4 regions of the Streptomyces sp. NPDC005551 genome follow, and region 3 is predicted to be linked to each of the others. Evidence: riboswitches for the same ligand, from Rfam matches in the RefSeq annotation. Region 3 holds a riboswitch; each other region holds the start of a gene.
The links. Region 3 has a riboswitch for cobalamin ahead of ACFYP4_RS19390 (ribonucleoside-diphosphate reductase subunit alpha). Riboswitches for the same ligand answer to the same signal wherever they lie in the genome.
Positions count from the first base shown of each region.

Region 1 (7,384 bases), on a different contig from region 3:
CCTCGCGGGCGTGGATGGCGCGGCTCAGGTCCATCAGCACCCGGGCGTCGACCTGGGGGGTGTCGCCGGCCGCCGCGGGCGGCTGGACGGCGGTGATGTGCAGCAGGTCGATGCGGTGACGCAGGCGGGGTGGCATGACCTGGCGGAGGGTGGCCAGCGCGCGGGTGGCGCCTTCGGCGACGGTGGTGCCGGCGGCCGCGGTGTGCAGCGCGACGGCCAGGGCGACGGCCTGGTCGTCGTCGAACAACATGGGCGGCAGGTGGGTGCCGGCCTCCAGGCGGTAGCCGCCGGCCGGTCCTCTGAGGGTTTTGATCGGGTAGTCGAGTTCGCGCAGGCGGTCGATGTCACGGCGGACCGTGCGCGACGTGATGCCGAGACGCTCGGCGAGATCATCGCCGGACCAGTCGCGGGGCGATTGCAGGAGCGAGAGCAGCGCGAGCAGCCGGGCCGATGTCTTATGCATGGCACCCATACTCCCTGAAGTACCGGACACAACCTGTCCTCTACCTCTGCCATCGTGGCCTACGAGCCGCTCGGGAGGCATCGCTCCTGGTCACGGCGGCTGCCGCTGGAGCTGGGACGGCCGGCGGTGTACTCATCACATCGAGCAAGGAGCAGGTCATGTCCGTCACGACCACCACTCACCTGAACTTCCGGGGCACCGCGCGTGAGGCGCTGGACTTCTACCAGTCCGTCTTCGGCGGACGTACTGTCGCGGTCACCTACGGGGACGCGGGCGCCGTGCAGGATGAGAGCGAGGCGGACTGGGTGATGTGGGGCGAGGTGGCCGGCGACAACGGCTTCCACGTGATGGCCTACGACGTGCCCTCGCGGCTGCCCTGGAACCAGGGCGAGAACCCGTTCTTCGTCTCCGTGCGGGGCGACGACGCCGAGGAGATCAGCGCCCTGTGGGGCAAGCTCGCCGAGGGCTCGGCCATCGTGCGTCCGCTGGAGCCCGCGCAGTGGGCACCGCTCTACGGCATGCTCACCGACCGCTTCGGCATCACCTGGGTCCTGGACGTCACCGCTCCGTACAACGGCTGAACCAACCGACCGGCCTGACATACCTGCGCCTGTCCTGGCCGCAGCCGCACGGGCGGCCGCCCGGACAGGCGCAGGTACCGAACAGGTACGGCAGCGGAAGGAAACGGGACACCACTGCACCGCCTGCGAACCGAGCAGCCCACCTACTCCGTCCTCGACCGCGGCATCGAGCGGGGGTTTGTGGGCGAGTGTGGTGACGGTTCGTCACAAAGGATCTAGCGCCGCACCCTTGGCATCCCCAGGCCGATCCAGGAGATGATCTCGCGCTGGATCTCGTTGTTGCCGCCGCCGAAGGTGAAGATCACCGCCGAGCGGTAGCCGCGCTCCAGCTCGCCCTGGAGGACGGCGCCCGCCGAGCCCTCCTTCAGGGCACCGGGGGCGGCGACGATCTCCATCAGCCAGGCGTACGCGTCCCGGCGCGCCTCGGAGCCGTACACCTTGACGGCGGAGGCGTCCTGGGGTGTGAGCGTGCCTTCCTGGACGGCGTTCACCATCTGCCAGTTGAGGAGTTTCATCGCGTCGAGCCCGGTGTGGACCTGCGCGAGGCGCCGGCGCACCCAGGGGAGGTCGACGACGCGGCGGCCGTCGGCGAGTTCGGTCTTCATCGCCCAGTGCTGCACGTCGTGCAGGGCACGGATCGCCATGGTCCCGTGGGCGGCGAGCGTGACCCGCTCGTGGTTGAGCTGGTTGGTGATCAGGCGCCAGCCCTTGTTCTCCTCACCGACCCGGCGTGAGGCGGGGACGCGGATGTTCTCGTAGTAGCTCGCCGTGGTGTCGTGCGAGGCGAGGGTGTTGATGAGGGTGCAGGAGTAGCCGGGGTCGGACGTCGGCACGAGCAGCATGGTGATGCCTTTGTGCGGCGGCGCGTCCGGGTCGGTGCGTACGGCGAGCCAGATCCAGTCGGCGGTGTCACCGTTCGTCGTCCAGATCTTCTGGCCGTCGACCGTGTAGTGGCCGGTGGTCTCGTCCCCCTCCCGTACCGCTCTCGTCCTGAGCGCGGCGAGGTCCGTGCCAGCGTCGGGCTCGCTGTAGCCGATGGCGAAGTCGATCTCCCCGGAGAGGATCTTCGGCAGGAAGTACGCCTTCTGCTCGTCCGTGCCGAACCGCATGAGGGTCGGGCCGACCGTGTTCAGCGCCATCAACGGCAGGGGGGCGCCCGCCTGGGCGGCCTCGTCGAAGAAGATGAACTGCTCCATGGGGCTCAGCCCGCGTCCGCCGTACTCCCTCGGCCAGCCCACGCCGAGCCAGCCGTCCGCGCCGAGCGTGCGGATGGTCTCGCGGTAGAAACGCTTCCGCGCCGCCGGTTCTCCGTGGCGCGCGTAGGCGTTGTCCGGCACCAAACGGGCGAAGTACTCACGCAGTTCGGTCCGCAACCGCTGCTGCTCGGGCGTGTATTGGAGATGCACGGCGCCTCCCGGCTCCCGGTGGACCGACTGGTCCCACCCCGGACTTGACGGCGCACACAGTAGAACGCGTTCCAGAAATTGGGAATGCCGAAGACACGTCGGAGAACGCGCGGCCGCCCACACCTCCGGCGCCGCCGCCGAGCCGCCGGTCACCCACACCCCCGGCGCCACCGCCCTACGGCAGATGTCCTGGACGACCCGCCGGACGTAGCATGCGGGGAGACCCCGAAACCGGCTGGCCCGCCGGTTTTCCCGGAAGTGCAGGAATCGGCCCGAACACGAACCTGGACCCGCGCACCATGAAGACCGACAGACACGAAGCGGAGGACGGACCGTCGGCCCCCTCCACCAGACCGGCGCTGAACCGTGCCCGCATCGCCGCGGCGGCACTGGCGCTGATCGACGTGAACGGGCTGCGCGCCTTCTCGATGCGCAAGCTCGGTGCGGGACTCGGCGTGGACCCGATGACCGCGTACCGCTACTTCGAGGACCAGGACGCACTCTTCGACGGCGTCGCCGAACTCCTCCTGGAGGAGGTGGACTTCGATTCGCTGCCCTGGGGCGGCTCCTGGCGGGCGGTGGCCGAGCAGTACTGTCGGCGGCTGCGGCGCACGCTGCTCGCACACCCGCACGCCGTCGCCGTGTTCGCGACGCATCCGGTGCGCTCGCCCGCCGCGACGGACGCCTGCGCGCGGCTCGTCGACCATGTCGGCGCCGCGGGTTTCGGGCCCGCCCGGGCGGGCCGCATCGCCCGCTGCCTGCGGGAGTTCACCGTGGGACACGCGCTGAGCCTGGCCGTGCTGCGCCCCGGCGCGGAGGACTGCGCCGGCGACCCCGCCGAGCAGTTCGACACCGGGCTCACCGCGATGCTGGACGGCTTCGAACGCCTCGCCCGGCCTTCGCGCGCGAAGGCCCCGGGAGCCGTGGACCGGTCCGCCCGGCCGGACTGACGCCCGGGCACGAGAAGCGGGCCCCGGCCGGCCGGGGCCCGCCGTGATCTGCGCTCGCTCAGGGAGCGACCGGTGCCGCGGTCACCGGCTTCTCCTCCCTGCCCTGGGCGGGGGCGGTCCCGGGCGCCGTCAGCCGCTGGGCCAGTGCGCCGAAGACGAGCCCGAAGGACGTCCACAGCGTCAGCTGGATCGCCAGTGCCGCGAGCCGGAACTGCCACAGCAGGGTGCCCGAGAAGTCCCTCGGTACCTCGTCGACCGCCGGAAGGAACGCGTACGCCAGACCGACGGCGGCGACGAAGAACGCCCCGGCGGCCAGCGTGGCGTTCCAGTTGCCCAGCCGCGGTGCGAGGCGCTTGCCGAGGATCACGGTCGCGACGGCGAGCAGCACGCTGAGGACGACCATGAGGAAGTACAGCGTCGTCCGCTTGCCGATGGTGTCGGCGTCACCGACGGACGGCGGGTTGGCCGGGTACTTGAGGAACGGCACGACGTAGACCGCGACCAGGCCCGCCGTCGACAGCAGCAGCGCACTCGCCCGGGGCCCGAAGCGGCCGATCCGTCCGAGGGCGAAGCAGTACGCGAGGGCGGCGATGCCGCCGAAGGCGATCCCGTAGACGAGGACGCCGGTGGCCAGGCCCCCGGTGGACTGCATGGTGCGGGTCACCGTCTCCACGCCGTGTTCGTGGTGGTGCGCGTGCGACTCCTCGTAGGCGATCGCGGCGTCCACGCGGGACTCACCGAGGAAGTACGCGACGGCGAGGGCGAGCAGGCCGGCGGCGAGACCCGCCAGCATGCCGCGCACCAAGAGGTTTCTGACTGTTGCTGAGTTCATCGGCTCGTACGCTTCCTCGTCGCCGTCAGTGGCAGGGGAAGCCGAGCAGATGGCGGGCGTCGTGCACCCACTCGTGCACGTTCTCGCCCGAGACGAGCGCGGTGGCGCCCTGTTCGGCGCCGACGAAGTAGAGCAGGACCAGCATCAGGATGCCGAAGAAGACCGCCCAGGGGGCGATCGCGCCGATCGGCAGCTTGGCGGGAACGGCGGTGGGGGTGGCGGTCGGCTGAGCGACGGACTGCGCCATGTGGCAGGACCTCCTGGGGAACTCGCGTCCCATCGTGGTGGTGCACAGGACGACGGCTGCGGGTCTGACTTGCCCTGCCTTCACCACCCCTGGCGGGAGCGGCACTTGCGGGGATTACAGTGGCGCGACCGTGCCGGATTCTCACCGGGCTTCCGCCGTACCGTCGTCAATATCGTCGAGACCGTACCGCGAAGCGGAGGTCCGGCCAAGGGCGCACGGGAGGCACGGCGCGCGCCCCGGGGCTCACGACCACGGCCAACTCCCGTTCCGCGCACGGCGTTCGGCCGCCGGCATTTCGATCACGAGAGCGGATCCATGACGACCCGAGTGACCTTGATCTCAGCAGCGTCGAGCGCGGCGCTCCGCGAGGCCCGCTTCGACGACGGCTGTCCCGCGGACGCCGGCGGACTGCGGCTCGCCCGGGCCGCCGCGGGCACGTTCACGGCCGCGGGCGAGCGGTGGGTCTCCCCCAGCGTGCGCTGCCGGGACACCGCGGGCGCGCTCGGTCTGGACGCGGTCGAGGTGGCGGAGTTCGCCGGTCTCGACGTGGGCCGCTGGCGCGGGGCGACGCTGGACGAGGTGGGCGCGACGGAACCGGAAGCGGTCGCGCGATGGCTGGCGGACCCGGGGTCCGCTCCGCACGGCGGGGAGTCGGTGCGGGACTTCTGCGACCGGGTCGCCCGGGGGCTGGAGCGGGCGGCGGAGCACACGGGGCGCGTCGTCGCCGTCGTGGAGCCGGAGGTCGTACGGGCCGCGCTGGTACGGGCTCTCGGGGCGCCCGAGTCCGCGTTCTGGCGGATCGACGTACCGCCGCTGACCGCCACGGACCTCAGCGGACGCTCGCGCCGCTGGAACGTGCGCGCCGGACGCCCGCTGCCGGACCGGGACACGGGGCGGGAAGCGCACCGGCGGGGCGCCGACCGGGACGAGCCCCGGTGAGACGCGGACCGGGACCAACGCCCGCGTGATGCGGACCGGGACTCGCGCTCGCGTGACACGGACCGGCACCCGCGCCCGCGTGACAGGGGCCGAGGCCGGCAGCGATGTGGGGCCCGGCAGGCCGCCTTACCGTCGGCAGCCCCGGGCGACCCGGGCACCCCGGGCCGCCCGGGTGTGCCTGCGGGTTCCCGGGTGTGCCGGCGGGTGCCCGCGGGTGCCGAGGGTGGGACGGCCCGCCTCAGCGGAGCGTGGCCATGAAGTCCATGCAGGCCTGGGCGCACTCACGGCAGGACTTCGCACTGCCCTGCGCGCCGGGGTGGTCGTCGAAGACGTCGGCGCACTCCAGGCAGACGTCCCGGCACCACTCCAGCTGGACGCGCATGCCCGCCTCGTCCAGACCCGACTGCTCGGACAGCATGCGGCACGTCGCGTCGCACACCTCCGCGCACAAGACGCCCTTGCGGCGTACCAGTTCCTGCTCCTTCGGCCCGTCCGGATCCACGAGGCTCGCACGCAGAGCACCTGCCCGCGCACACTCCGCACACGACTGCGCGCACGCGAAGCGGTCCTCCAGGAACCGGAAGAGCTCCTGCTCAGATGTCATCGAGGTCACCCGCCCCGAGTAGCCGCGGTCGCCCCTGTCAAACGCCGCGCTCTTGGGCCCCGGCCGGCGCGACCCGCCCGGTTCACGCGAGGGACGAGGGGTACTCGCGGGACAAAACCCCCACAAGGGACGGATGGGTCATGAACCTACTGGTGAACGACATGGCGGCGAGCGCCAACCGCGGTCTGGTGGCCGGCTTCGCGCCGCTGGTGATCGGTCTGGCCGTCGTGGCGCTGCTGGGCGGTGCCATGTGGATGGGCAGCCGGGTCCGCCGCGAGGAGCCGCCGCGCCCCCGGGCCGACGAACAGCCGAGGCCGCCCGTGAGCGGTCCGGTGTTCGAGGTCTACGAGAACCGCGAGCCCGACGAGGTGCCCCGGAGCAGTCAGCGTCTGACCCCGTACCAGCTGGCGGCCCACGGCAACATCGCCTCGAAGCCGAGCGGGAACACCACACGACGTCGGTGGAGCGCGGGCTCCAGCGGCTCCTTCGGCAGTGGCGGCTCCGGCTCCCACTGACCGCCGCCCGCTCTTCCCTCCCCCGCCCCGCGCGCCGCGGGGGGAGAGCCGTCCCTCGGTGACCGGTCGGCGCGCGGCTGGTCACCGTCACGCCTTCACGAACGCGCTGTTTCCGTTCTGCGAACAACGGGCCGCAGGGGAGGACAGGCGCACCCGGCCGGGGTGACCATGCAGGTCCACGGGGCCCGCACCCCGCGTCCCCCTCCCGCTGGGAAGCACCATGAGCCTGCCGTCGTCCGCCACCCTCCGGTGGGAGTCCGAGAACTGGAACGCCGCCGCCCCGGTCCGGCTGCGCGAGCTGATGTCCGCCGAACTGGCCCCCCGTTACGCCCCTGACGAGCACCGTCGGGTCCGAGCGCCCCAGCCGTCGGCGGACGAGATCGTCGTCACCTGGGTCGCGTACGCGGACGACGTCCCCGTGGCGACCGCCTCACTGCGCAGGCTGCCGGACCGCCACGAGGTCAAGCGGGTCTTCGTCCACGCCGGTCACCGCGGCCGGGGACTGGCCAGGGCGGCACTGCGGGCGGTGGAGTCGACGGCGCTCGGGCTCGGCATCGAGCGGCTGTGGCTGCAGACGGGCGCGCTGCAGCCGGAGGCCCGGACGCTCTACGCGCGAGAGGGATGGTCCCGGGTGCCGCCCTACCCTCCGTACGACCGCAACCCGTACAGCGTCTGCTTCAGCAAAGTCCTGACGCCGGTCCCCGACTCCTCCGCCGATGTCTCCTGAGCGCTCCGGGGCGCCGCCCGCCCAGCCCTTCAGCCCACGCGCCGCGCCCGCCCCGACCGACGGACGGTGGCGGCCCGGACCCGCGACCGTGCTCGTGAGCCGGCGCCACGTCGACCACAT
Region 1 is NZ_JBIAJE010000005.1:117,840-125,223, forward strand. Features, by position in the region: gene ACFYP4_RS15905 (helix-turn-helix transcriptional regulator) at 1-463, opposite strand, end outside; gene ACFYP4_RS15910 (VOC family protein) at 622-1,044, shown strand; gene ACFYP4_RS15915 (acyl-CoA dehydrogenase family protein) at 1,260-2,450, opposite strand; gene ACFYP4_RS15920 (TetR/AcrR family transcriptional regulator) at 2,750-3,400, shown strand; gene ACFYP4_RS15925 (CbtA family protein) at 3,459-4,232, opposite strand; gene ACFYP4_RS15930 (CbtB-domain containing protein) at 4,258-4,479, opposite strand; cobalamin riboswitch at 4,516-4,680, opposite strand; gene ACFYP4_RS15935 (histidine phosphatase family protein) at 4,795-5,418, shown strand; gene ACFYP4_RS15940 (four-helix bundle copper-binding protein) at 5,657-6,022, opposite strand; gene ACFYP4_RS15945 (DUF6479 family protein) at 6,163-6,537, shown strand; gene ACFYP4_RS15950 (GNAT family N-acetyltransferase) at 6,758-7,264, shown strand.
Region 1: it holds a riboswitch for cobalamin, as region 3 does, so the genes downstream of both, ACFYP4_RS15930 (CbtB-domain containing protein) here and ACFYP4_RS19390 (ribonucleoside-diphosphate reductase subunit alpha) in region 3, are expected to answer to the same signal.

Region 2 (7,384 bases), on a different contig from region 3:
CAGCACGGTGTCGGAGAGGAACCGCGCGAGTTCCGCCAGGTTCTCCGGGCCGCCCTCGACGAGGTAGCGCAGCGCCTCCGCCACGACACCGGCGGGCACGGACGACTCCGCCATCAACTCCGCGTCGGGGACCGCCTCCCCGCCGAGCAGCACGGTCGGCACGCCCGACGCCCTGAGCGCGGCGAGCCCGTCCTCCCAGGCCCGCTTGCCGCCCAGCAGGCGTACGACGGCGACGTCCGCGCCCGCGACGAGCGCGGGCAGTTCCCCGGCGACGTCGACGCGGTTCGGGTTGCCGATCCGGTACGCGGCGCCGGAGGCCCGGGCCGCCAGCAGATCCGTGTCGGCGGTCGACAACAACAACACTGTGCTCATGCGGGTGCTCCTGGTGGGATGAAAGGCAGTCCTGTCGGAGCGCCCGACTCGATGAGCCGCCACAGCGCGTCCGTGTCCGCGTGTTCCTCGATCAGATCGCCGAGCAGGTCCAGTTGCTCCTCGCGCAGCGTGGCGAACGACGTGCCGGCGGCCGGCACGAAGCGGCGGCCCGCGGCGGCCGCCACCTCCCGCAGGAAGGCGCGCCGGAACCCGTCCGACTCCAGCGAGCCGTGCCAGTGCGTGCCCCAGACGGCGCCGACCCGGCAGCCGTCCAGGAAGGGTTCGCCGCCGGTGACCTCGGCGACCCCGTGGTGGATCTCGTAGCCCTCGACGTGCTCGCCGAGCGCCTCGCCCACGGGCCGCGTAAGGGTCTTCTCCCGCGCGAACCGCACGCGCACGGGCAGCAGTCCGAGCCCGTCGACGTGCCCCGCCCGCGACTCGACGTCGTCCTCGATGTGCTCGCCGAGGGCCTGGAAGCCGCCGCAGATCCCGAGCACCGGACGCCCCTCGGCGGCCCGCCGGGCGATCGCGTCCGCGAGGCCGCGCTCCCGCAGCCACTGAAGGGCCCGCACCGTCCCCCGGGTGCCCGGTACGACGACGAGGTCGGCGTCGGCCAGTTCCTCCGCCCGGTCCACGAACCGCACCACGACGCCCGGTTCCGCGGCGAGGGCGTCGACGTCCGTGAAGTTGGACATCAGCGGGACCGCGCAGACCGCGACCCGCAGCACGTCCTCGCCGACGGGCGGCGCCACGACGGACTCCCGAACGGTCCCGCGCAGCGAAACCCTCAGTCCGTCCTCCTCGTCGATGCCGAGTCCGTGCCGGAAAGGCAGGACGCCGTACGAGGGCCGGCCGGTGAGACCGCGCAGCATGTCGAGCCCCGGCTCCAGCAGGGAGACGTCCCCGCGGAACTTGTTGACCAGGAAGCCTGCGACGAGTTCCTGGTCCTCGGGCGACAGCAGGGCCACCGTCCCGAAGAAGGAGGCGAACACGCCCCCGCGGTCGATGTCCCCGACCACGAGGACGGGCAGCCGCGCGTTCCGGGCGATGCCCATGTTCACGATGTCGGTACGGCGCAGGTTGATCTCGGCAGGACTGCCTGCCCCTTCACAGATCACCGCGTCATACGTGCCCCGCAATTGGGCCAGGCAGTCCAGCACGGTCCCGAGCAGTGCCTCCTGGCGGCCCCCGTGGTAGCCGCGCGCACTCATCTCGCCCACCGGCTTCCCCATGAGCACGACCTGGCTGCTGCGGTCGCTCCCCGGCTTGAGCAGCACCGGGTTCATCAGCGCGGTCGGCTCCACACGGGCGGCCTGTGCCTGCATGGCCTGCGCCCGCCCGATCTCCGCCCCCTCGCGCGTGACGAACGAGTTGAGGGACATGTTCTGCGCCTTGAAGGGCGCCACCTTCACGCCTTGGCGCACCAGCCACCGGCAGATCCCGGCGGTCACGACGCTCTTGCCGGCGTCGGAGGTGGTGCCGGCGATCAGCAGTCCGCCGCTCATCGGGTACGCCCCTTCGTGAGTCCCTGCGCGAGCAGCCGCCCGGCGACGCACACGCCCAGCGCGAGCCGGCTCACCCGCCGGGACAGCCGTACGGCCCGCTCGATGTCGTGGACGGCCACGGCCCGCCCGTCGCCGTTCAGCACGGGCCGGTGCTCGACCCGTCCCCCGTACGAGAGGGTCCCGCCCAGCCGTACGCCCAGGGCTCCCGCGAAGGAGGCCTCCACGGGACCGGCGTTGGGGCTGGGGTGCCTGGCGGCGTCGGCACGCCAGGCGCGTACGGCAGCGCGCGGATCGCCGCCCGCGACGGCCGCGAGTACGGCGGTCAGCCGGGCCCCCGGCCAGCCGGCGACGTCGTCGAGCCGCGCGGAGGCCCACCCGTAGCGGCGGTACCTGGCGGACCTGTGCCCGACCATCGCGTCCAGCGTGTTCACGGCCCGGAAGGCGACGAGCCCGGGCACACCGCCGACGGCGCCCCAGACCAGGGCACCCACGACGGCGTCGGAGGTGTTCTCCGCGACGGACTCGACCACGGCCCGGGCGATCCCGTCGGCGTCCAGCGCCTGCGGATCCCGCCCGCACAGGTGGGGCAGCCGCTCGCGGGCGGCGTCGACGTCCCCGGCGGCCAGCGCGCCGCCGACGGTCCTGGCCTCCCGGCCGAGGGAGGTGCCCCCGACGACGGCCCAGGTGGCGGCGGCGGTCAGCGCGACGGAGGCGGCGGGGGAGGTGCGCACACGGCGGCTCGCGAAGGCCGCGAGAACGGTGGCGCCGCCGGCGCAGACCGCGGTGTGCAGCGCGCCCCATCCGCGGTGGTCGCGCCACAGCACCCGTTCCACGGCGCCCGCGGCCCGCCCGAACGCGGCGACCGGGTGCCCGCGGCGGGGGTCGCCGAGGAGCAGGTCGCCGAGGAGGCCGGCGGTGGCGCCGTACGCGAAGACGCGATCGGCACGCACGGGCTCAGCCCGCCGTGGGGTGCGGCAGCACCCTCGTACTCGTCGTCAGGACCCGCAACGGGCAGCCGCGCATGGCGATATGTCCTCACTCAGGGTGTCCGCGCCCTGGTTCGAAGAGACCGGCGGTGAGAGTTCCTGGCTCCCGGGGGCGTTCTTCCCCGGTGACAGTGGCGGGACCGCGCCGGATTCGCACCGGCTTCCTCTCCTGCCGCCGTAGTTGGCTCCGGCAGTCCACCACGGGGTCAGAACAGCCGTCAACTTGCTGTTGACCTGCGAAGGGAGAGTGTGCGAAGCCCCACACGCAGGTGGGGTGCGGGACGGTGTTCCGTCCCGCACCCCACGTGAAGTGATGCCGTGTTGTTCGGTTTTTGTCGGGTATCGGCCCGGTCGTCAGGCGACGATCAGGTAGATGCCGTACGCCACGGCCGCCGCGCACGCGGCGAAGCAGGCGTACGCGCCGGTCACCGCGAGGGCGGCGGAACCGCCCCGGGTGGCCCCGGACTCGCGCTTGGAGAGGCCGACGATGCCGAGGGTGAAGAGGCCGACGAGGGCCACGGTGACCACGAGGCTGGCTCCGAAGACGGAGCCGAGGGCTGCCCAGTCGATGTTCATGCTGTTCGTTCCTTAGACCGTGGCCGGGCGGGTGGGCTCGGTGGGGGCGCCGGCGTCCGGGGCCGGGATGGTGGCCGTCAGGCCGAGGTCGGCCGTGGCGACCGGGCCGGCCGGCGGCGGGGTGACCGCGGCGATCGCGGCGGTCACGACGCCCGCGGGCTCGTCCTGACCGTCGTTGACGTTGGCCATGGTGACCGGCTGGCGGCGCGAGAGCGTCCAGATGACTCCGGCGCCGGCCACGAGCAGCGCGCCCGTGGTGACGATGCCCCAGGTGCCCTGCTGGGTGAGGAACTCGGCACCGGCGCCGACGAGTCCGGCGGCCGGCAGGGTCAGGCCCCACGCGATGAACATGCGGCTCGCGGTCGACCAGCGGACGACCCCGCCCTTGCGGCCGAGGCCCGAGCCCATGACGGCGCCGGAGCAGGACTGCGTGGTGGAGAGCGAGAAGCCCAGGTGCGAGGAGGCGAGGATGACCGTGGCGGCGCTGGTCTGGGCGGCGAAGCCCTGCGGCGGCGCGAGGTCGGTGAGGCCCTTGCCCATGGTGCGGATGATGCGCCAGCCGCCCAGGTAGGTACCGAGCGCGATGGCCATGCCGGCCGACACGATGACCCAGGTGGGAGGGTTGGAGCCCGGCGCGAGGACACCGCCGGTGACCAGGGCGAGGGTGATGATGCCCATGGTCTTCTGCGCGTCGTTCGTGCCGTGGGCCAGCGAGACCAGGCCCGCGGAGGCGATCTGGCCCGCGCGGTACCCCTTGGCGGTCGCCTTCTCGTCGGCGCGCCGCCCGATCCGGTACGTCAGGCGCGTGGCCAGCATCGCGGCGAGTCCGGCGACGACCGGTGCGGCGACCGCGGGGATGAGCACCTTGGTGACGACGGTCGAGCCGTTCACCGACGACCAGCCGGCCGACATCACCGCGGCGCCGATGAGGCCGCCGAAGAGTGCGTGGGAGGAGCTGGAGGGCAGACCCAGGAGCCAGGTCAGCAGATTCCACAGGATGGCGCCGACGAGAGCCGCGAAGATGACCTCCGTACGGATGCCCTCCTCGTTGATGATGCCGCCGGAGATGGTCTTGGCGACCTCCACGGAGAGGAAGGCGCCGACGAGGTTCAGCGCGGCGGACATCGCCACCGCCGTCTTGGGCTTCAGAGCGCCGGTCGAGATGGTCGTCGCCATCGCGTTGGCAGTGTCGTGGAAACCGTTCGTGAAATCGAACACGAGAGCGGTGACGATCACGATCCCGAGGAGAAGCGTGATGTGTTCCATTTACCCAGGCTTCTGTTGGACGTCAGTGGCAATGGGAACGTAGGCAACCTGGGTGAACGGAAGATGAACTGGGGCGGGCAAAGCGGTGTCCCGATCGGCGTGGCGTCCCTCCGCTTGTGTGGAATTGGCACCCGAGGCGTCCCGCGGCAGGCGGAATCCCGGGCTCCTGGCCCCGCGCGAGGTGGCGCAGCCCGCGCGGGGACCCGCCGAGGAGATTCTGGTCACTCGGACCGCGGCGACGCTCGTCCTCGCCGCCGGACGGGACACCCGCCCTGGGAGGATCGCGCCATGGCTGAGCAGAGGTGGGACGCACGGGACGACCGGTCCGGACGGTCGGGGCCCCGCGACGCGGGGGAGCGGCAGGCGCCGGACCCCGAGGAGCGGCTGGCGGAGGCCTGGCGCGAACTCGTGGCGACGGCCCGCCGTACCGTCGCCGACGGGCTGGTCGTCGGCACGTCGGGCAACGTCTCGGTCCGCGTCGGGGACACCGTGCTGGTCACGCCCACGGGGGTGCCGTACGAGCGGCTGACACCCGCCGACCTCGTCGGAGTCGACCTGGACGGGCGCCAGGTGCGCGGGTCGCTGCGGCCGACGAGCGAGCTGCCCATGCACCTCGCGGTCTACCGCACCACCGACGCGCGTGCCGTCGTGCACACGCATGCCGTCCACGCGACGGCCGTCTCGACGCTCGTCCGCGAGCTGCCGCTGATCCACTACGTGTCCGGCACGCTCGGCGGACAGGTGCGGGTCGCCCCGTACGCCACGTACGGCACCGAGCGGCTGGCCGAGAACATGCTCCGGGCCCTCGTCGACCGCTCCGCCTGCCTCCTGCAGAACCACGGCACGATCGCCCACGGCGCCACGCTCGCCCAGGCCTACGACCGCACCGCCCAGCTGGAGTGGATGTGCCGCGTCTGGCTGACGGCCTCGTCCGTCCCCGGCCTCACCCCCACCCTCCTGACCCCCGCGCAGGCCGCGGAGGCGACCGCCCACCTGTCCCACTACGGCCAGCCGGAGTAACCGGCGAGGCCCGCCGTCGAACGCACCCGGCGGCGCCGAGCCACCCCCGCCCCGGCGGTCGTTACCGCTCTACCGGGGCAGGGGTAGGAATTCTCCCGCCGCGACGGCGCTCGCCCGAGGCGGACGCACCCGGCGGTGCCGACCCGCCTCCGCCCCGGCGGGCGTTACCGCTCTACCGAGGCAGGGGTAGGAATTCTCCCGCCGCGACGGCGCTCGCCCGAAGCGGACGCACCCGGCGGCGCCGAGCCACCCCCGCCCCGGCGGGCGTTACCGCTCTACCGAGGCAGGGGTAGGAATTCTCCCGCCGCGACGGCGCTCGCCCGAGGCGGACGCACCCGGCGGTGCCGAGCCACCCCCGCCCCGGCGGTCGTTACCGCTCTACCGAGGCAGGGGTAGGAATTCTCCCGCCGCGACGGCGCTCGCCCGAAGCGGACGCATCCGGCGGTGCCGAGCCACCCCCGCCCCCGGGGAGCCCCGCCGGGGCGAGGTGTTCCTCCCGCCGCGGCGCTCGGCCGAGGCGGACCTACTCGGCGGTGCCACAATCACCCTCCGCCCCCGGAGGCCCCCCCGGTGGGCGCCGCGGGGGCGGGACGCCCCACCGGCCCGGCCCCAGGCCGGGACAGAGCCCCCGGCCCCGGCGGGCGGAACGCGGCTCCCGGGGCCGGCGGGAAACGCCGAGCCCCCGCCCGCTGGCCGAGAGCGGGCTCCCCCGGGAGACTGGACCGGTGCGCACTGTCAGAGCGACGGCCGCCGCCGTCACCGTTGCCCTTGCCGCCGGCGCGGCATCCGTCGCCGCCGGCCGGTTCGCCAGCGATGCCGCGCTGAAGGCACCACCGGGCCGGCCCCTGCCCTCCGAACCCCGCCTCACCGTGCACTCCACGGCCGCGGGCCAGATCGCGCTGACCCGCGACCTGGCCTCGCTCCGCCCGGGCACGTACGGGCTGGGCGGCGACGGCTCCCACGCCGTCGTCGGCCCCGTCCTGGACACCGCCCCGCACCCCGCCGACACCGTCGTACGCCGACTGGAGCGCGTCACCCACGGCACCCTGAAACCCGGCGACAAGGTGTGGCTGACCCCGAACCTCCACGTGGGCGACCCGAGCGCCGCCCTCGGCCTGGAGCACGTCGACGTCGACATCCCCGGCGAGCCGGGCCCGCTGCCCGCCTGGTTCGTGCCCGGCGCCCGCGACACCTGGGTGATCACCGTGCACGGCCTCGGCACGACCCGCGAACACCCGATGAACGTCATGCCGTTCCTGCAGCGCAGGTATATCCCGGTCCTGGACCTCGCCTACCGCGGCGACCTCGGCGCGCCCCGCCCGCAGGACGGGCTGAACCACCTCGGCGAGACCGAGTGGCGCGACCTGGACGCGGCCATCCGCTTCGTCGTGGAGCAAGGGGCCGAGCACGTCATCCTGTACGGCTGGTCCACCGGAGCCACGATGGCGCTGCACGCCGCGGCGCACTCCGCGCTGCGCGACCGCATCTCCGGACTGGTGCTGGACTCGCCCGTGCTGAGCTGGGAGGCGACGCTGCGCGCCCTCGCCTCGGCCCGCCGCACGCCCGCCGCACTCCTGCCCCTCGCGGTCCGCGCCGCGCAGGGGCGCACGAGCCTGCACGGCGACCGCACCCGCGAGGTCGCGGACCCCGCGCGGCTCA
Region 2 is NZ_JBIAJE010000015.1:61,006-68,389, reverse strand. Features, by position in the region: gene cobN (cobaltochelatase subunit CobN) at 1-372, opposite strand, end outside; gene ACFYP4_RS32175 (cobyric acid synthase) at 369-1,877, opposite strand; gene ACFYP4_RS32170 (cobalamin biosynthesis protein) at 1,874-2,827, opposite strand; cobalamin riboswitch at 2,936-3,079, opposite strand; gene ACFYP4_RS32165 (hypothetical protein) at 3,218-3,439, opposite strand; gene ACFYP4_RS32160 (inorganic phosphate transporter) at 3,452-4,705, opposite strand; gene ACFYP4_RS32155 (class II aldolase/adducin family protein) at 4,994-5,725, shown strand; gene ACFYP4_RS32150 (alpha/beta hydrolase family protein) at 6,451-7,384, shown strand, end outside.
Region 2: it holds a riboswitch for cobalamin, as region 3 does, so the genes downstream of both, ACFYP4_RS32170 (cobalamin biosynthesis protein) here and ACFYP4_RS19390 (ribonucleoside-diphosphate reductase subunit alpha) in region 3, are expected to answer to the same signal.

Region 3 (7,384 bases):
TACGTGTCGAGCAGCGTCAGGTAGAACTGCACGTGCACGGCCTCCTCGAACAGCTGGCGCGAGAGGTACAGCCGCGCCTCCGGGGAGTTGATGTGCTTGTACAGCGTCAGCACCAGGTTGTTCGCGACGATCGAGTCACCCGTCGCGAAGAACGCGACGAGGCGGCCGATCATGTGCTGCTCGCCCTGCGACAGCTTCGCCAGGTCGGCGACGTCCGAATGGAGGTCGACCTCCTCGACGGTCCAGGTGTTCTTGATCGCGTCCCGGTAGCGCTCGTAGAAGTCCGGGTAGCGCATCGGGCGGAGCGTCAGCTCGAAACCCGGGTCGAGCAGGTTCTTGGTCTCGCTGGACATCACTGGCAGGCCTCGCAGGACTCGGGGTTCTCAAGGGAGCAGGCGACGGCGTCCTCGTCGGGGACCGCCTGCACGGGGACGGGGGTCTGCGCCCGGGCGGCGCGGGCGATGCGGGTCGCCGGACGCGAGCGCAGGTAGTACGTCGTCTTCAGGCCCGACTTCCAGGCGTACGCGTACATCGAGGAGAGCTTGCCGATGGTCGGCGTCTCCAGGAACAGGTTCAGCGACTGGGCCTGGTCCAGGTACGGAGTCCGGGCGGCGGCCATGTCGATCAGCGCGCGCTGCGGGATCTCCCAGGCCGTGCGGTACAGGTCCCGCACTTCCCGCGGCACCCGGGTGAGGCCCTGCACCGAGCCGTTCGCCTCGCGCAGCGCCTCCCGGGTCTGCGCGTCCCACACGCCGAGCCGCTTCAGCTCCTCCACCAGGTAGGAGTTGACCTGGAGGAACTCACCGGACAGCGTCTCGCGCTTGAACAGGTTGGAGACCTGGGGCTCGATGCACTCGTAGACACCCGCGATGGAAGCGATCGTCGCGGTCGGCGCGATGGCGAGCAGCAGCGAGTTGCGCATGCCGACGGCAGCGATCCGCTCCCGCAGGGCCGCCCAGCGCTCCGGCCAGACCGGCTCCACGGCGTAGTGGTCCGGGTGCAGGACACCGCGGGCGGTGCGGGTCTTCTCCCAGGCGGGGAGCGGGCCGTTGCGCTCGGCGAGGTCCGCGGACGCCTCGTAGGCGGCCAGCATGACGCGTTCGGCGATCCGGGTGGAGAGCTGCTTGGCGGCGGCGGAGTCGAAGGGCAGCCGCAGTTTGAAGAAGACGTCCTGAAGGCCCATCGCGCCGAGGCCCACCGGGCGCCACCGGGCGTTGGAGCGGCCCGCCTGTTCGGTCGGGTAGAAGTTGATGTCGACGACCCGGTCGAGGAAGGTCACCGCCGTGCGGACGGTCTCGTCCAGCCGCTCCCAGTCGATGTCCCCGTCGACGACGAAGGCGCCGAGGTTGACCGAGCCGAGGTTGCAGACCGCGGTCTCCCCGTCGTTCGTGACCTCCAGGATCTCGGTGCACAGGTTCGAGGAGTGGACGGTGTGGCCCGGCTCCGCCGTCTGGTTGGCGGTGCGGTTGGCGGCGTCCTTGAACGTCATCCAGCCGTTGCCGGTCTGCGCCAGGGTGCGCATCATCCGGCCGTACAGGTCGCGGGCGGGGATCGTCTTCCTGGCCAGCCCCGCCTCCTCGGCCCGGCGGTACGCGGCGTCGAACTCCTCGCCCCACAGGTCGACCAGCTCGGGCACGTCGGACGGCGAGAACAGCGACCAGACGCCGTTCGCGTCGACCCGGCGCATGAACTCGTCGGGGATCCAGTGCGCGAGGTTGAGATTGTGCGTCCGGCGGGCGTCCTCACCGGTGTTGTCGCGCAGCTCCAGGAACTCCTCGATGTCGGAGTGCCAGGTCTCCAGGTACACCGCGGCCGCGCCCTTACGCCGGCCGCCCTGGTTGACCGCGGCGACCGAGGCGTCCAGCGTCTTCAGGAACGGCACGATTCCGTTGGAGTGACCGTTCGTGCCGCGGATCAGCGAACCGCGGGAGCGGATGCGGGAGTAGGACAGGCCGATGCCGCCGGCGTGCTTCGAGAGGCGGGCCACCTGGTGGTAGCGGTCGTAGAGGGAGTCCAGCTCGTCCAGCGGGGAGTCGAGGAGGTAGCAGGACGACATCTGCGGGTGGCGGGTGCCGGAGTTGAACAGCGTGGGGGAGGAGGGGAGATAGTCGAGCCGGCTCATCAGACCGTAGAGCGCGGCCACTTCGTCGACGGCGCGGGAGGTGTCGTCCTCGGCGAGGCCGGAGGCGACGCGCAGCATGAAGAACTGCGGGGTCTCGATCACGCGCCGGGTGATCGGGTGCCGGAGCAGATAGCGGCTGTGCAGGGTGCGCAGGCCGAAGTAACCGAAGCGGTCGTCGCCCGCGACGTCGACGAGCGCGTCGAGGCGTGCCGCGTGCAGGCGGACGAACTCGGCGGTGCGGTCCGCGATCAGTCCCTCCCGGTGCCCGACGGCGACGGAACCGGAGAAGGACGTGACGCCCTGCGAGGCGGCCTCGGCGGCGATGCTGATCGTCAGCAGCCGCGCGGCCAGGCGTGAGTAGACCGGGTCCTCGGAGATGAGTCCCGCCGCGGCCTCGGTGGCCAGTTCGCGCAGCTCCGCCTCGTCCGCCCGCGCGGACCGGCCGCGCAGCGCGGCGGCGGCGACCTTGCCGGGGTCGGCGTCGGGGAGGTCGGCGGTGAGGTCGGTCAGGGTCCGCAGCAGCGCGGCACCGGGACCGTCCGGCTCGGCCGATGTCGCGGGCGGTGTCGCCGGATCGGCTGGCGCGATGGTCACGTGGGGCTCTCCCTCGCTCGGCACGGGGCCTTCGGGAGGGCAGCGGGGCACACGTCGTCCCGCACGGGTACGCGTGCGTCCACCGGCCCATTCCACGAGGCCCGGACGTCTGGGCACCCGGACCGGACGGACCGGGCGCACTGCCGGCAGGTCCTCGGACTGACCGTGTGCGCGAACGCGCACAAGTACACCGTTGCGGGACAGTTCCGGATTCGCACCGGATTCCCCTGCGGCGACAGCGAGCATGAGCATACATCTTGTGCCGGGCCGCCGACACGCCCCCACATGTTGTGCCGTGTCGGCTCCGGAGGGTGGCAGTCGGCGGGCAGGCCGCCGTCGCCTCCCCCGCTGTCAGAGCGTCAGCTCGTACGTCAGCAGCAGGATGTCGTCGAGGTCCGGGAGCGGGTTCCAGTCGCGCGCGGGGGCCCGGGTGAAACCGAGCCGCTCGTAGACGCGGTGGGCGGCGCGCATGGTGCGCTGGGTGGAGAGCACGACGCGGAAACAGCCCTCCGTGGCCCGTGCGCGGTCGATGCACGCCCGCACCAGGGCCTCTCCGGCGCCTCTTCCACGCGCCTCACGGGCGACCGCGAGCATGCGGATCTCGGCCTCGCCGGGGCCCGCGAGTTCGGCCAGTGCGCTGCCCGCCGATGGCACATGGGTCACGCCGCCGAGCACCGTGCCCTGCCGGTCGACGGCGACCAGGACCTCGGCCGCGGCGGCGCGCCGCTCGACGTCCCGCAAGTGCACCAGGTAGCCGTCGCTCTCCCCGAAGTCGAGCAGGCCGTCCCCGAGATACGCCTGCGCGGTGATCTCCCCGAGCGTCTCGTACTCCTCGGGCCGGGCCCGTCTGATGAGGATGTCCATGCGGCCGAGTCTGCCGGAAACGGACGACGACGGGCCGCCGGTTCTCCCCGGCGGCCCGTCGTCCGGTGCGCGGGACTCAGTGGGCGACGTCCGCCGTGGCCACCGGGAGTTCCGTCCGGACACCCGGGTCCCCGGCGTCCGCCGTGTAGTCCGCGGGCGAGGTCTCGTCCACGCCGTCGGGGGCCTTCGCCGCGCGCAGGGCGAAGGTGAGCACCACCGTCACCACGACGTTCAGCACGAAGGCCGTCAGACCGATGTAGCCGATCTCCCCGATGCCGGGGATCTCCTTGGAGCTGCCGCCGAAGTGCTTCTGCGTCGGGGAGGCGACCCCGTACGCGGCGAGGGTGCCGTAGGCCATGCCGACCGCCCAGCCCGCGAGGAGCGCCCAGCGGTGGAACCACCGGGTGAACAGACCGCCGACGAGCGCCGGGAAGGTCTGCAAAATCCAGATGCCGCCCAGCAGCTGGAAGTTGATCGCGACGGTCTTGTCCATGGTGAGGACGAAGGCCAGCGCACCCACCTTCACCAGCAGTGAGACCAGCTTGGAGACCTGGGTCTCCTGCTTCGGTGTGGCGTCCGGCTTGATGAAGTCCTTGTAGATGTTGCGGGTGAACAGGTTCGCCGCGGCGATGGACATGATCGCCGCAGGCACCAGCGCGCCGATGCCGATGGCCGCGAAGGCCACACCCGCGAACCAGTCGGGGAACATCGTCTCGAAGAGCTGCGGGATCGCCAGCTGCCCGTTCTCCACCTTCACCCCGGCCGCGATGGCCATGAACCCGAGCAGGGCGAGCAGGCCGAGCATCAGCGAGTACAGCGGCAGGATCGTGGTGTTGCGCCGGATCACCTCACGGCTGCGGCTGGACAGCGTCGCGGTGATCGAGTGCGGGTACATGAACAGCGCCAGTGCCGAACCGAGGGCGAGCGTGGCGTACGTCCACTGGCCGGCCTCGGCGGGCACGATGCCGCCCGCGCCCGCGGCCGTGTACTTGTCGCCCGCCGCCTTGAAGATCTCGTCGAACCCGCCGAGCTTGATGGGTATGTAGATGATGGCCACCGCGATCACGATGTAGATCAGGGTGTCCTTCACGAACGCGATCAGGGCGGGTGCCCGCAGGCCCGACGAGTACGTGTACGCGGCCAGCACGCCGAACGCGATGAGTAGCGGCAGGTCCTTCACGAACCAGTTGGTGTCCTCACCGCCGCCGACGCCCATCACGTCCAGCACCGCCTGGATGCCGACGAGTTGCAGCGCGATGTAGGGCATCGTGGCGAGGATGCCGGTGACGGCCACCGCCAGCGACAGCCCCTTGGAGCCGAAGCGCCCGCGCACGAAGTCCGACGTCGTCACATAGCCGTGCTTGTGCGAGACCGACCACAGTCGCGGCAGGAACGTGAAGATCAGCGGGTAGACGAGGATGGTGTACGGCACGGCGAAGAAGCCGGCCGCGCCCGCCGCGTAGATCGCCGCGGGTACGGCGACGAAGGTGTACGCCGTGTAGAGGTCGCCGCCGAGCAGGAACCAGGTCACCCAGGTGCCGAACGACCGTCCGCCCAGGCCCCATTCGTCGAGGCTGTGCTCGACCTCGGCCTTGCGCCAGCGTGCGGCGAGGAAGCCCATGACCGTGACGGCCACGAAGAAGAAGACGAAGACGCCGAGGGCGACTCCGTTCACGCCGTCCTTCACTTCGACGCACCCCCGTCCCTGGGCGTACGGCCGCGCTGGTCACGCCGCCAGAGCTGGTACGCGGTCATCGTGAGCAGCGTGGAGACGAGCACCCACAGCATCTGGTACCAGTAGAAGAAGGGGATCCCGATGAACGTCGGGTCGGTCTTCGCGTACGAGCCGACCCAGAGCATCGCCACGAAGGGTGCGACGAGACAAAGGGCGATCACCACACGGACCGGTGTCACCACCGGTGGCTTCACTTCGGGCACATCTGACATTCGGCGGCTCCGTCCCCTCGCTGATCACCTGTGCAACGCGCAGGCAATCTAGGCGACGGTGTCAGGCGCACGGAACCCCCCGTCCGCATATCGGTCCCCACCAGCGGGTTCCCGGTGGGTAAACGCCCGGAGGGGGCTTTTTGCGCACCGGTGAGGGCGCCTCGTCGAGCCGGTGCTTTTTGCGCACCGGTGAGGGGCCCGCGTCGAGCCGCTGGCTTCTTGTGCACCGGTGAAGGCGCCCGCGTCGAGCCGCCGGTCAGTCCACCGGGCGCTTGAGGCGGGCCACGAACTTGTACCGGTCGCCCCGGTACACCGAGCGGACCCACTCCACCGGTTGGCCGGTCCTGTCCAGCGAGTGGCGGGAGAGCATCAGCATGGGCAGCCCGACGTCGGTGCCGAGCAGCCCGGCCTCGCGCGGGGTGGCCAGTGAGGTCTCGATGGTCTCCTCGGCCTCGGCGAGGTGGACGTCGTACACCTCGGCGAGCGCGGTGTAGAGAGAGGTGTACTTGGCGAGCGAACGCCGCAGGGCGGGGAAGCGCTTGGCGGACAGGTGGGTCGTCTCGATCGCCATCGGCTCGCCGCTCGCCAGCCGCAGCCGCTCGATGCGCAGCACGCGCCCGCCCGCGTTGATGTGGAGCAGCCCGGCGAGCGTCTCGTCCGCCGTGATGTAGCCGATGTCCAGGAGCTGCGAGGTGGGTTCCAGGCCCTGGGCGCGCATGTCCTCGGTGTACGAGGTGAGTTGGAGGGCCTGCGAGACCTTCGGCTTCGCGACGAAGGTGCCCTTGCCCTGGATGCGTTCCAGCCGGCCCTCGACGACGAGTTCCTGCAGCGCCTGGCGCACGGTCGTGCGGGAGGTGTCGAACTCGGCGGCGAGGGTGCGCTCCGGCGGCACCGGCGTGCCGGGCGGCAGCGTCTCCGTCATATCGAGCAGGTGCTTCTTCAGACGGTAGTACTTGGGCACGCGCGCGGTACGGATGGGCGCCCCACCCTCGTTCTCCGCACTGCTGACGTCGGTGCTCATGCTCTGCCTTCCCGGCTCCGGATGCCGAAGCGACCGACCCTGTCCGATCGGTCACGGCTCACATCGTGGCACGGCTCGGTGCGTGAGAGGCCCCCGCACGCTGCGTGATCCCCTCTATATACCGTCGGGGTTTCGTGTTGGTCTAGTCCATCGCGCCGGGGCGGTGCGCGTGGCGCCCGGTTCGTGCGGCCGCAACCCCCCTGTCCGACTTGCCACTTGAGCAATGAAAGGTCCCTGCATATGTCGGTCCCGTAACGGAGGCCGAGCGGGACTTCCGCACCCTTGACACCCCTCTAGGTCTAGGCCAAGCTCCCGGTACTGGTCTACACCATTGGTCCAGGTCCCGGCCCCACGGGCAGTACTCGTCACAGGTCACCGCGGTGGGCAGGGGGGTTATGACATCCCTGAGGAGGGTGGCGTGAAGCGCAAGCTGATAGCCGCGATCGGTATCGCGGGCATGATGGTTTCCATCGCGGCGTGCGGGGACAGTGACAAGGACTCCGGGGGCGGCAAGGGCGGCGCGGAGGCCAAGGAGCTCACCGTCTGGCTGACGGTGGACGCGCAGAACAACTGGCCCGAGCTGGTGAAGGCCGCCGACGCCGCGGTCAAGAAGAAGCACCCCGGCGTCAAGATCAACCACGAGTACTACGGCTGGCCCGACAAGAACGCCAAGCTCGACGCCGTCCTCGCCACGGACAAGGCCCCCGACGTGGTCGAGATGGGCAACACCGAGATGCTCGGCTACATGGTCAAGGGCGCCTTCGCTCCCGTCGACGCGTCGAAGTTCGACAACTCGGACGCCTGGCTGGACGGCCTCAAGGCCTCCGTCACCTACG
Region 3 is NZ_JBIAJE010000006.1:295,991-303,374, forward strand. Features, by position in the region: gene ACFYP4_RS19385 (ribonucleotide-diphosphate reductase subunit beta) at 1-353, opposite strand, end outside; gene ACFYP4_RS19390 (ribonucleoside-diphosphate reductase subunit alpha) at 353-2,716, opposite strand; cobalamin riboswitch at 2,844-3,006, opposite strand; gene ACFYP4_RS19395 (GNAT family N-acetyltransferase) at 3,068-3,580, opposite strand; gene mctP (monocarboxylate uptake permease MctP) at 3,657-5,267, opposite strand; gene ACFYP4_RS19405 (DUF3311 domain-containing protein) at 5,264-5,527, opposite strand; gene ACFYP4_RS19410 (GntR family transcriptional regulator) at 5,784-6,548, opposite strand; gene ACFYP4_RS19415 (extracellular solute-binding protein) at 6,967-7,384, shown strand, end outside.

Region 4 (7,384 bases), on a different contig from region 3:
GCCTGCTCTCGTCCTCGCTCAACCTCGGGCTGCTGGACCCCGCGGAATGCGTCGGACAGGCGGAGGCGCGCTGGCGGTCGGGCGCCGTGCCGCTCAACAGCGCCGAGGGCTTCGTGCGGCAGATCGCCGGCTGGCGCGAGTTCGTCTGGCACGTCTACTGGTACTTCGGCGACCGGTACCGCGAGGGCAACGCCCTCGGCCACCACGAGCCCCTGCCCGGCTGGTTCACGGAGCTGTCCCCGGACGCGACCGACGCGAACTGCCTCACGCACGTCCTCCGGCAGGTCGGAGCGACCGGCTGGACGCACCACATCCCGCGCCTGATGATCCTGGGCAGTCATGCCCTGCAGCGGGGCTGGGACCCGCGGGCCGTCACCGACTGGTTCCACCGGAGCTTCGTCGACGGCTACGACTGGGTGATGGTCCCGAACGTCATCGGCATGTCGCAGTACGCGGACGGGGGCCGCATGACCACCAAGCCCTACACGTCCGGCGGAGCGTACATCGACCGCATGAGCGACTTCTGCGGACCCTGCCGGTACACACCGTCCGTCCGGGTCGGTGCGGACGCCTGCCCCTTCACCGCCGGGTACTGGAACCTCCTGCACCGCCACCGGGACCGCTTCGAACACAACGCGCGGATGACGCAGGCGGTGCGCGGCCTCGACCGCCTGCGCGACCTCGAAGAACTGCTGGAGCAGGAGCGGGGCCGTCGGGACTGAGACCGGCTCCCGGGCACGGTGACGCCGTCGGTCGCGCGGCCGGACGTCAGTCGCGCGGGCCGTAGAAGTCGTCGCAGAGTTCGAAGACGGGCTCGCCGCGGACCGGGTCCTCGGCGACCGTGAGGCGGACGCGGCCGCCCGGGCGGATCGCGATGAACGGGCCCTTCACGCGGCCGCGGACGGTGAAGCCCTCCGCCATCTCGATGAGGGACACGTTGCGCGCGGCGGGGGTGTTGCGGCGGACCACGGTCGTGCGGCGCACGATGCCCGCGCCCCGGCTGTGTTCGGTGTGCAGGTCGCTCGACGCGCAGACCGGACACAGCAGCCGGTGGAACATGGTGGTCCCGCACCAGCGGCACCGCTGGAAGGCGAGACGTTCCTCGCTCCGCGCGGCCCACACGGGGGCGCCGCTCTCCGCGGGGGCGGTGGCCTCGTTCTGGGGCGCATCGGCGTCCAGCACGTCCGCCGCGATCCCGATTCCCGGGTGGAACACGATGTCATCTCCCTGCGCTCGGCCGGAATCTGATGTGCTCGGATCGCCGTGCACGAGCGACAGGTTATGGCACTCAGTGCCAGTCGTAAAGGCACTCCGTACCCTCAATCCGTCCAGGCCGACTCGATCTCCTGGACCACCCGCCACATCGGGACCCCGCGCCGAGCCACGACGACCACCACGTCCCGGCCCTCCCGGCGGGTGCCCGGGTCGTCCGCGCCGAAGGTGCGCCGCACATGGCGCAGCGCCCGGTCCACCCGGGCGCCGGCGTCCCCCTCGCCGTCCGCCCGCAACCAGGACCGCAGCGCGTTGTTGTGGGCCGCGACCACCGCGGCCGCGATCACGTCGGCCTCCAGGGTTCCGTCGCGCCGCCCCGCGAAGCGGGTGCGCAGATGGTCCGCGAGGGCACGTTCGTAGCGCCAGACCACGGACAGCTCGTACGCGCGCAGTCCGGGCACCCGCCGGGTGAGCCGGTAGCGCTGCACGGAGAACGTCGGGTTCTCGGCGTACATCCGCAGCACGAGCCGGGCCGCGTCGCAGACCTGCTCGACCGGGTCCGCCGGGCCGGAGCCGGAGTTCAGGAACTCGGTCATCTCGGCGAGGCAGCGCTCGTGGTCCGGGAAGACCACGTCCTCCTTCGACGGGAAGTACCGGAAGAACGACCGCCGTCCCACCCCGGCCAGCGTCACGATGTCGTCGACCGTGGTCTGCTCGTAGCCGCGTTCGAGGAACAGCCGGAACGCCGCCGCGACCAGCGCGTCGCGCATCGGGGGTTTCGGGGCGCCCGTCCCGGCCGACGGGCTCCGGCGGGGAGTCTCACTCATGCGGGGAAACTAGCATCGGCGATCACATATGACACTCAGTGCCGCCCCTGGAGGGGACTGAGTGTCATATCGGTGGGCGTCCCCGGCGGGCTCGGCCCTCGTCCCCGGCGTCAGCCGCCGTCGGCGGGGCGCACCGCCCACCGCTGCTCGACCCTGGCCAGCCGCCAGTAGGCGAGCGCGGCGGCCCACACGACCACGAACAGACCGACGATGATGAAGCCCACGTTGTCGAGGTCGAGCCCGGCGATCCAGCCCGTGACCGCGTCCCGCAGGTCGAGCCGGTCGTGCAGGACGCCGACCAGTTCGATCGTGCCGATCAGGAACGCCACCGCGATCGACAGGCCGGTGATGGTGAGGTTGTAGAACACCTTGCGCACGGGGTTCGAGAAGGCCCACTGGTAGGCGAAGTTCATGAACGTGCCGTCGAGCGTGTCGAACAGGCTCATGCCCGCGGCGAACAGCAGCGGCAGGCACAGGATCGCGTACCAGGGCAGCCCCGCCGCGGCGCCGCTGCCCGCCATCACCATCAGCGTGACCTCCGTCGCGGTGTCGAAGCCGAGGCCGAAGAGGAAGCCCAGCGGGAACATCTGCCCCGGGCGGCTGATGGACTTGGTGAACCGGCCGAGGATCCGGTTCATGAATCCCCGTGAGTCCAGGTGTCCTTCGAGTTCCTTCTCGTCGTACGTCCCGGCCCGCATCGCGCGAAAGACCCGCAGGATGCCCATGAGGGCCACGAGGTTGAGCGCGGCGATGAGGTAGAGGAACACGCCCGAGACGGTCGTACCCATGACGCCGAGCACCTGGTGCGTGCTCGACCCCTCGTTCATGATCCGGCCGGCCACCTGGGTGCCGCCCGCGATGAGCGCCGCGAGCAGGACCACCACGCTGGAGTGGCCGAGCGCGAACCAGAACCCCACCGACACCGGCCGCTTGCCGTCGGCCATCAGCTTGCGCGTCGTGTTGTCGATGGCCGCTATGTGGTCGGCGTCGAAGGCGTGCCGCATGCCGAGCGTGTACGCGGTGACGCCGAGGCCGATGCCGAACGCCTTCGAACCGACCTCGTAGTGCGCCGGCACGACCAGCAGGAAGAGCACGCCGAACGCGACGACGTGCAGGGCGGCGATCACCGCCAGCAGGCCGGCGGTACGGACGGTGTCCTCGCGTCGCCATTGGAAGGCGGCGGGCCCGGTGGGCAGGGTCATGCGGTCACGCTCCAGCACCTCGTGGATCACTTCGTGAGATGCCGTGGCCGGTCTCCTGGCTCGCGGGTACCTCCCGCACGAGCCGAAGCCGGGCGTGGCGGAGGGTCGACGCGCCCGCCCCTGCCTTCCCGGCCGTCCGGCCAGTGGCGCCGCCCTGGAGCGGCACGGGACGGGAACTCCCCGATCACAGTGGCGAGGGCCGCTCCGGACTGAGCCCCTGAAAGGCTGTCACCGGTCTTCCCGAACACCACGGCCCGCCAACCTTAGGTGCCGCCCGTCAACCGCTGCAAGCCTGCACGGTTGCGCAGGTATCGAAGATCACAGTGCCGCCTGGAAGAATGCCGTCATGCATCTCGTCCCCGCCGACCGTGCCGACCGGCGCACCATCGACGGCCACCGGGTCTGCGACGCCGTCGCCGCCATCGGCGAGCCCGCGGCCGTACGCGCCTGGGCCGACCGCTTCTCGCTGCTCGCCGACCCCGGCAGGCTGGCGCTCCTGCTGGCGCTGCACCGGGCCGGGCCCCTGGCGGTGTCCGACCTGGCGATCGCGACCGGCATGAACGACCCCGCCGTCTCGCAGGCCTTGCGCCTGCTGCGGACGGCCGAGGTCGTCGTCGGCGAGCGGGAGGGACGCGTCGTGCGCTACCGCCTGATCGACGGGCCGGTTGCCGCGCTGCTGGCGCACTGCGGTACGGGTATCGCCTGATTCCGGACGTGTTTCCGCGAGCCGTACCGCAAGGAGAGCTGTCGCGGACCGTGTCGCTGTTCGGCCGAACGGGTGACCATGGGTAAGAATTGCCTGGTGCAGACAACCATGGCGAGCCAGGGCGGGGATGGCCAGTGAACAGCCACGACGTCACCGATGAACAGTGGGAAGGGCTCGCCCAGGTCGTTCCGTTGCGCGGCCGGGACGCGTGGCCGTCGGCCGTCGGCCACCGGTCGGTACCCGAAGCCCCGACCGAGGCGCGGCGCCGCTTCGTGGTCCTGCGGGTCAACGTGTTCGCGGACGCCCGTGAGGTCGCCGAAACGCTGATGGGCGGCACCCCCGTGCTCCTCGACCTGACGGGCGCGGAGACCGATGTCGCCAAGCGGGTACTGGACTTCAGCACGGGTGTGGTCTTCGGCCTGGCGAGCGGGATGCACCGGGTCGACCGGAACGTGTTCCTGCTGACGCCGCCCGGTACCGAGGTGCAGGGGCTGATGGAGAGCGCGGGGGTCCCCGGGCTGTGACCGGGGGGTGACGTCCCCGGGGTGGCCGGCGCCCCCGGGGGTCGCCATCAACGGGCGTGATCCCTCGAACGAAGGAAGACCGCCCGGCCGGAACGGTTCGCCTGGCGGCGGAGTCCTACCGTCCGGATATGACCGCGTCACCTGTGCCGCCGATGCCGGCCCCGTCACCCTTGCCGCCCTTGCCGCCCTTACAGTCCCCGCCGTCCGGGCCGTCCGCTGAGCACCGGACGTCCGCCGGACACAGCACGGATGCCGGACACCGCACGTCCGGCGGACACCCCACGGATGTCGGGGAACACCCGGAAGCCGGGGTGCGCCCGGGTGTTGGGGTCCGCCCGGAGGCCGGGGCGCGTCCGGACACCCGGGCGCGTCCGGAAGCCAGGGTGCTTCCGGGCGTCGGGGCCGGCCCGGATACCGGGGTTCGCTCGGAGGCCCGGGTCCGCCCGGACACCGGCGCGCGCCCAGGCACCGGCGTATGTCCGGACCGGCCCTCCGGCACGGAACCGGACGCGTGGGAGCGTGCTGCCGAGCCTGCGAGGCGGGAGCGGGTCCCCGAACCGCGTGCCGCGGCCCCCGGGATCCTCGCAGCGCCCCCGGCGGCGCCGGATGTTCCCGAGACGGCACCGGCCGCACCGAGCACCCCGCACACGCGGCCGGACCGGCCGAGCATCACCCGCCTACGGCTCTCCGCCTTCGCCGGACACCGCGGCGCCGCCTTCGCGCTCGGGCCGCTCACGCTCTTCGCGGGCCCCAGCGGCAGCGGCAAGTCCACGGCGCTGCGGGCGTACGAGGCACTGGCGCGGCTCGGCGGCGGGGCCGAACTGGGCGAGGTGTTCCCGGACCCGGCGGCCTGCGTTCCCGAAGGGGCCCGCCCGGACGCCCAGCGGCGGCGCGGTTTCCGTATCGGCTGTACGGCGGACGGTCCCGAGGGCCCCGTCCGGCTCGACCTCGCCGTACAGGCCGAACCCGAACTGCGCATCGTCGGCGAACGGCTGACGGCGGGCGGCCTCGTCCTGCTGGAGACGGCGCTGCGGGATCCGAGCCGCTCCGTCGTCCAGGCGGCCTGGCACACGGCGGGCGCGTCCCCGGTCACCCGGGGCCCGCTCCCCGACGACCGCCTCGGTACCGCGCTGCTGCCCCTGCGGGTCGCGGGCAAGACCGACGGCCAGCGCCAAGTGCTCGCCGCCGCCGAGCAGATGGTGATCGCCCTGCGCTCCGTCTTCGCCTGCGACCCGCAACCCCCGTCCATGCGCGCCCCCGTGCCGGCCGGCGGCGGGCGCCTGCTGCGCGGCTGTGACAACGTCGCCGACGTGCTCTGGCGGACCAGGACGGAGTGCGCACGGCGCCACGGGCTGCTGGTGGCCGCGGTCCGGGCCGGCTGCGCGGGCCCGGTCGCCGAGCTGCTCGCCGAGCCGCTGCCCGGCGGCGGGGTCCGCGGCCTGCTCGACCGGGGCGACGGCCGCCGCACGCACCTGGGACTGCTGGGGGACGGCGAGTTGAGGTATCTCGCGCTGGCCCTGGTGCTGCTCACCGGACCCGGGGTGCTGGAGGTGGACACCGCCGGCGAGGTCCCGGCGGCGCTGCAGACGCTGACGGTGCTGGCCGACGGCTTCGACCGTTCGCTCGATCCCCGGCAGGCCGGGGAACTCCTGCGCCTCGCGGCGCGGATGTGCGAGAGGGGACACATCCGGCTGGTGGGGGCCGTGAGCGACGCGTCGGGGGCCGCGGAGGTGGCCGGGGCCACGGTGGTAGACCTGGGGGCGTGACGGAACTGGACGTGTCGTACTTGCAGCGCCGGCTGGCCGGGTTCGCGGCCGCGCGGAACTGGCAGCCCTACCACACCCCCAAGAACCTGGCCGCCGCGCTCAGCGTGGAGGCGTCCGAACTGGTCGAGATCTTCCAGTGGCTGACGCCGGAGGAGTCGGCCCGGGTGATGGACGACCCGGACACCGCGCACCGCGTGCGGGACGAAGTCGCCGACGTGCTCGCCTATCTGCTCCAGTTGTGCACGGTGCTCGACGTGGATCCGCTCGCGGCACTCGACGCGAAGATCGACCGCAACGAACGGAGGTTCCCGCCTCCGGAGGGCGCCTGACCGGCTCTCGGGCCTGCACGCCTCACGCCGTCAATCACTCTCAGTAGTCGTCAAGTTGTCCACAGTCGATTCTGTGTCCACAGATTTCGGGCTACCTCTGGCTTTTCGTCCCGCCTGCCCTCACTCTGGGTAGTGGACGGTGGAGTTCGGGCAGACGTGCGAGAGCGCGTCGGACAGACGGGGGCAGCGCATGGATGCGATGCGGCTCATCGTGACGAGCAGGCGTGCCCTGGCGGGAAGCGGCGAGGTGCCGGAGATCATGAGGGAGGTGTGGCAGGCGCAGGCCCTGGCGCAGGCGATCGGCAGTCGCCTCGCAGTGTCCGGTCCCCCGGAATTACGCGGTGAGGCCCTGGGGCTCACGGAGTTGGCGGGCAGAGGCTGCGGCGTCCTGGACGCGCCGTCGCTCGGCGTGGGTGACCTGCGGGCCGCCCGGCTCACCGACCTGGGCGATGCCCGGCAGACCCTGCTCGATCTCGGGTGTCTGCTCGGCGAAGTGGGCATCGCGCTCGTCGGCATCGCGTGCGCGGCCGACGACGAGGGGACGTACTGGCAGTGCATGGAGGCGATCGACGCGGCGGACGAGTCCCGTGACCGGGTGCTGGAGATGCTGCGGCGCCTCGCGGTCCGGGAGGAGGAGATGGTGGAGCGGGACCGCGCGGCGGGATGAGGGGACGGTGCGGCCTGCCGGGTCCGGGGGGGCGAGAGGTCTCCCCGGATCGTGGCCCCGGCAGGCGGGCCGCCGGGAGCCAGGCGCCGGTGACGGGTGCCCGGCGGTCCCGCTCCGCCCGAGCCGACGATCACCGGCGAACCGGGTCGCT
Region 4 is NZ_JBIAJE010000001.1:349,232-356,615, forward strand. Features, by position in the region: gene ACFYP4_RS01330 (cryptochrome/photolyase family protein) at 1-722, shown strand, start outside; gene ACFYP4_RS01335 (Zn-ribbon domain-containing OB-fold protein) at 769-1,215, opposite strand; gene ACFYP4_RS01340 (TetR family transcriptional regulator) at 1,320-1,982, opposite strand; gene ACFYP4_RS01345 (HoxN/HupN/NixA family nickel/cobalt transporter) at 2,150-3,241, opposite strand; cobalamin riboswitch at 3,269-3,508, opposite strand; gene ACFYP4_RS01350 (metalloregulator ArsR/SmtB family transcription factor) at 3,588-3,947, shown strand; gene ACFYP4_RS01355 (cell division protein SepF) at 4,082-4,471, shown strand; gene ACFYP4_RS01360 (ATP-binding protein) at 5,050-6,237, shown strand; gene ACFYP4_RS01365 (nucleotide pyrophosphohydrolase) at 6,234-6,566, shown strand; gene ACFYP4_RS01370 (hypothetical protein) at 6,687-6,827, opposite strand; gene ACFYP4_RS01375 (DUF6099 family protein) at 6,766-7,233, shown strand.
Region 4: it holds a riboswitch for cobalamin, as region 3 does, so the genes downstream of both, ACFYP4_RS01345 (HoxN/HupN/NixA family nickel/cobalt transporter) here and ACFYP4_RS19390 (ribonucleoside-diphosphate reductase subunit alpha) in region 3, are expected to answer to the same signal.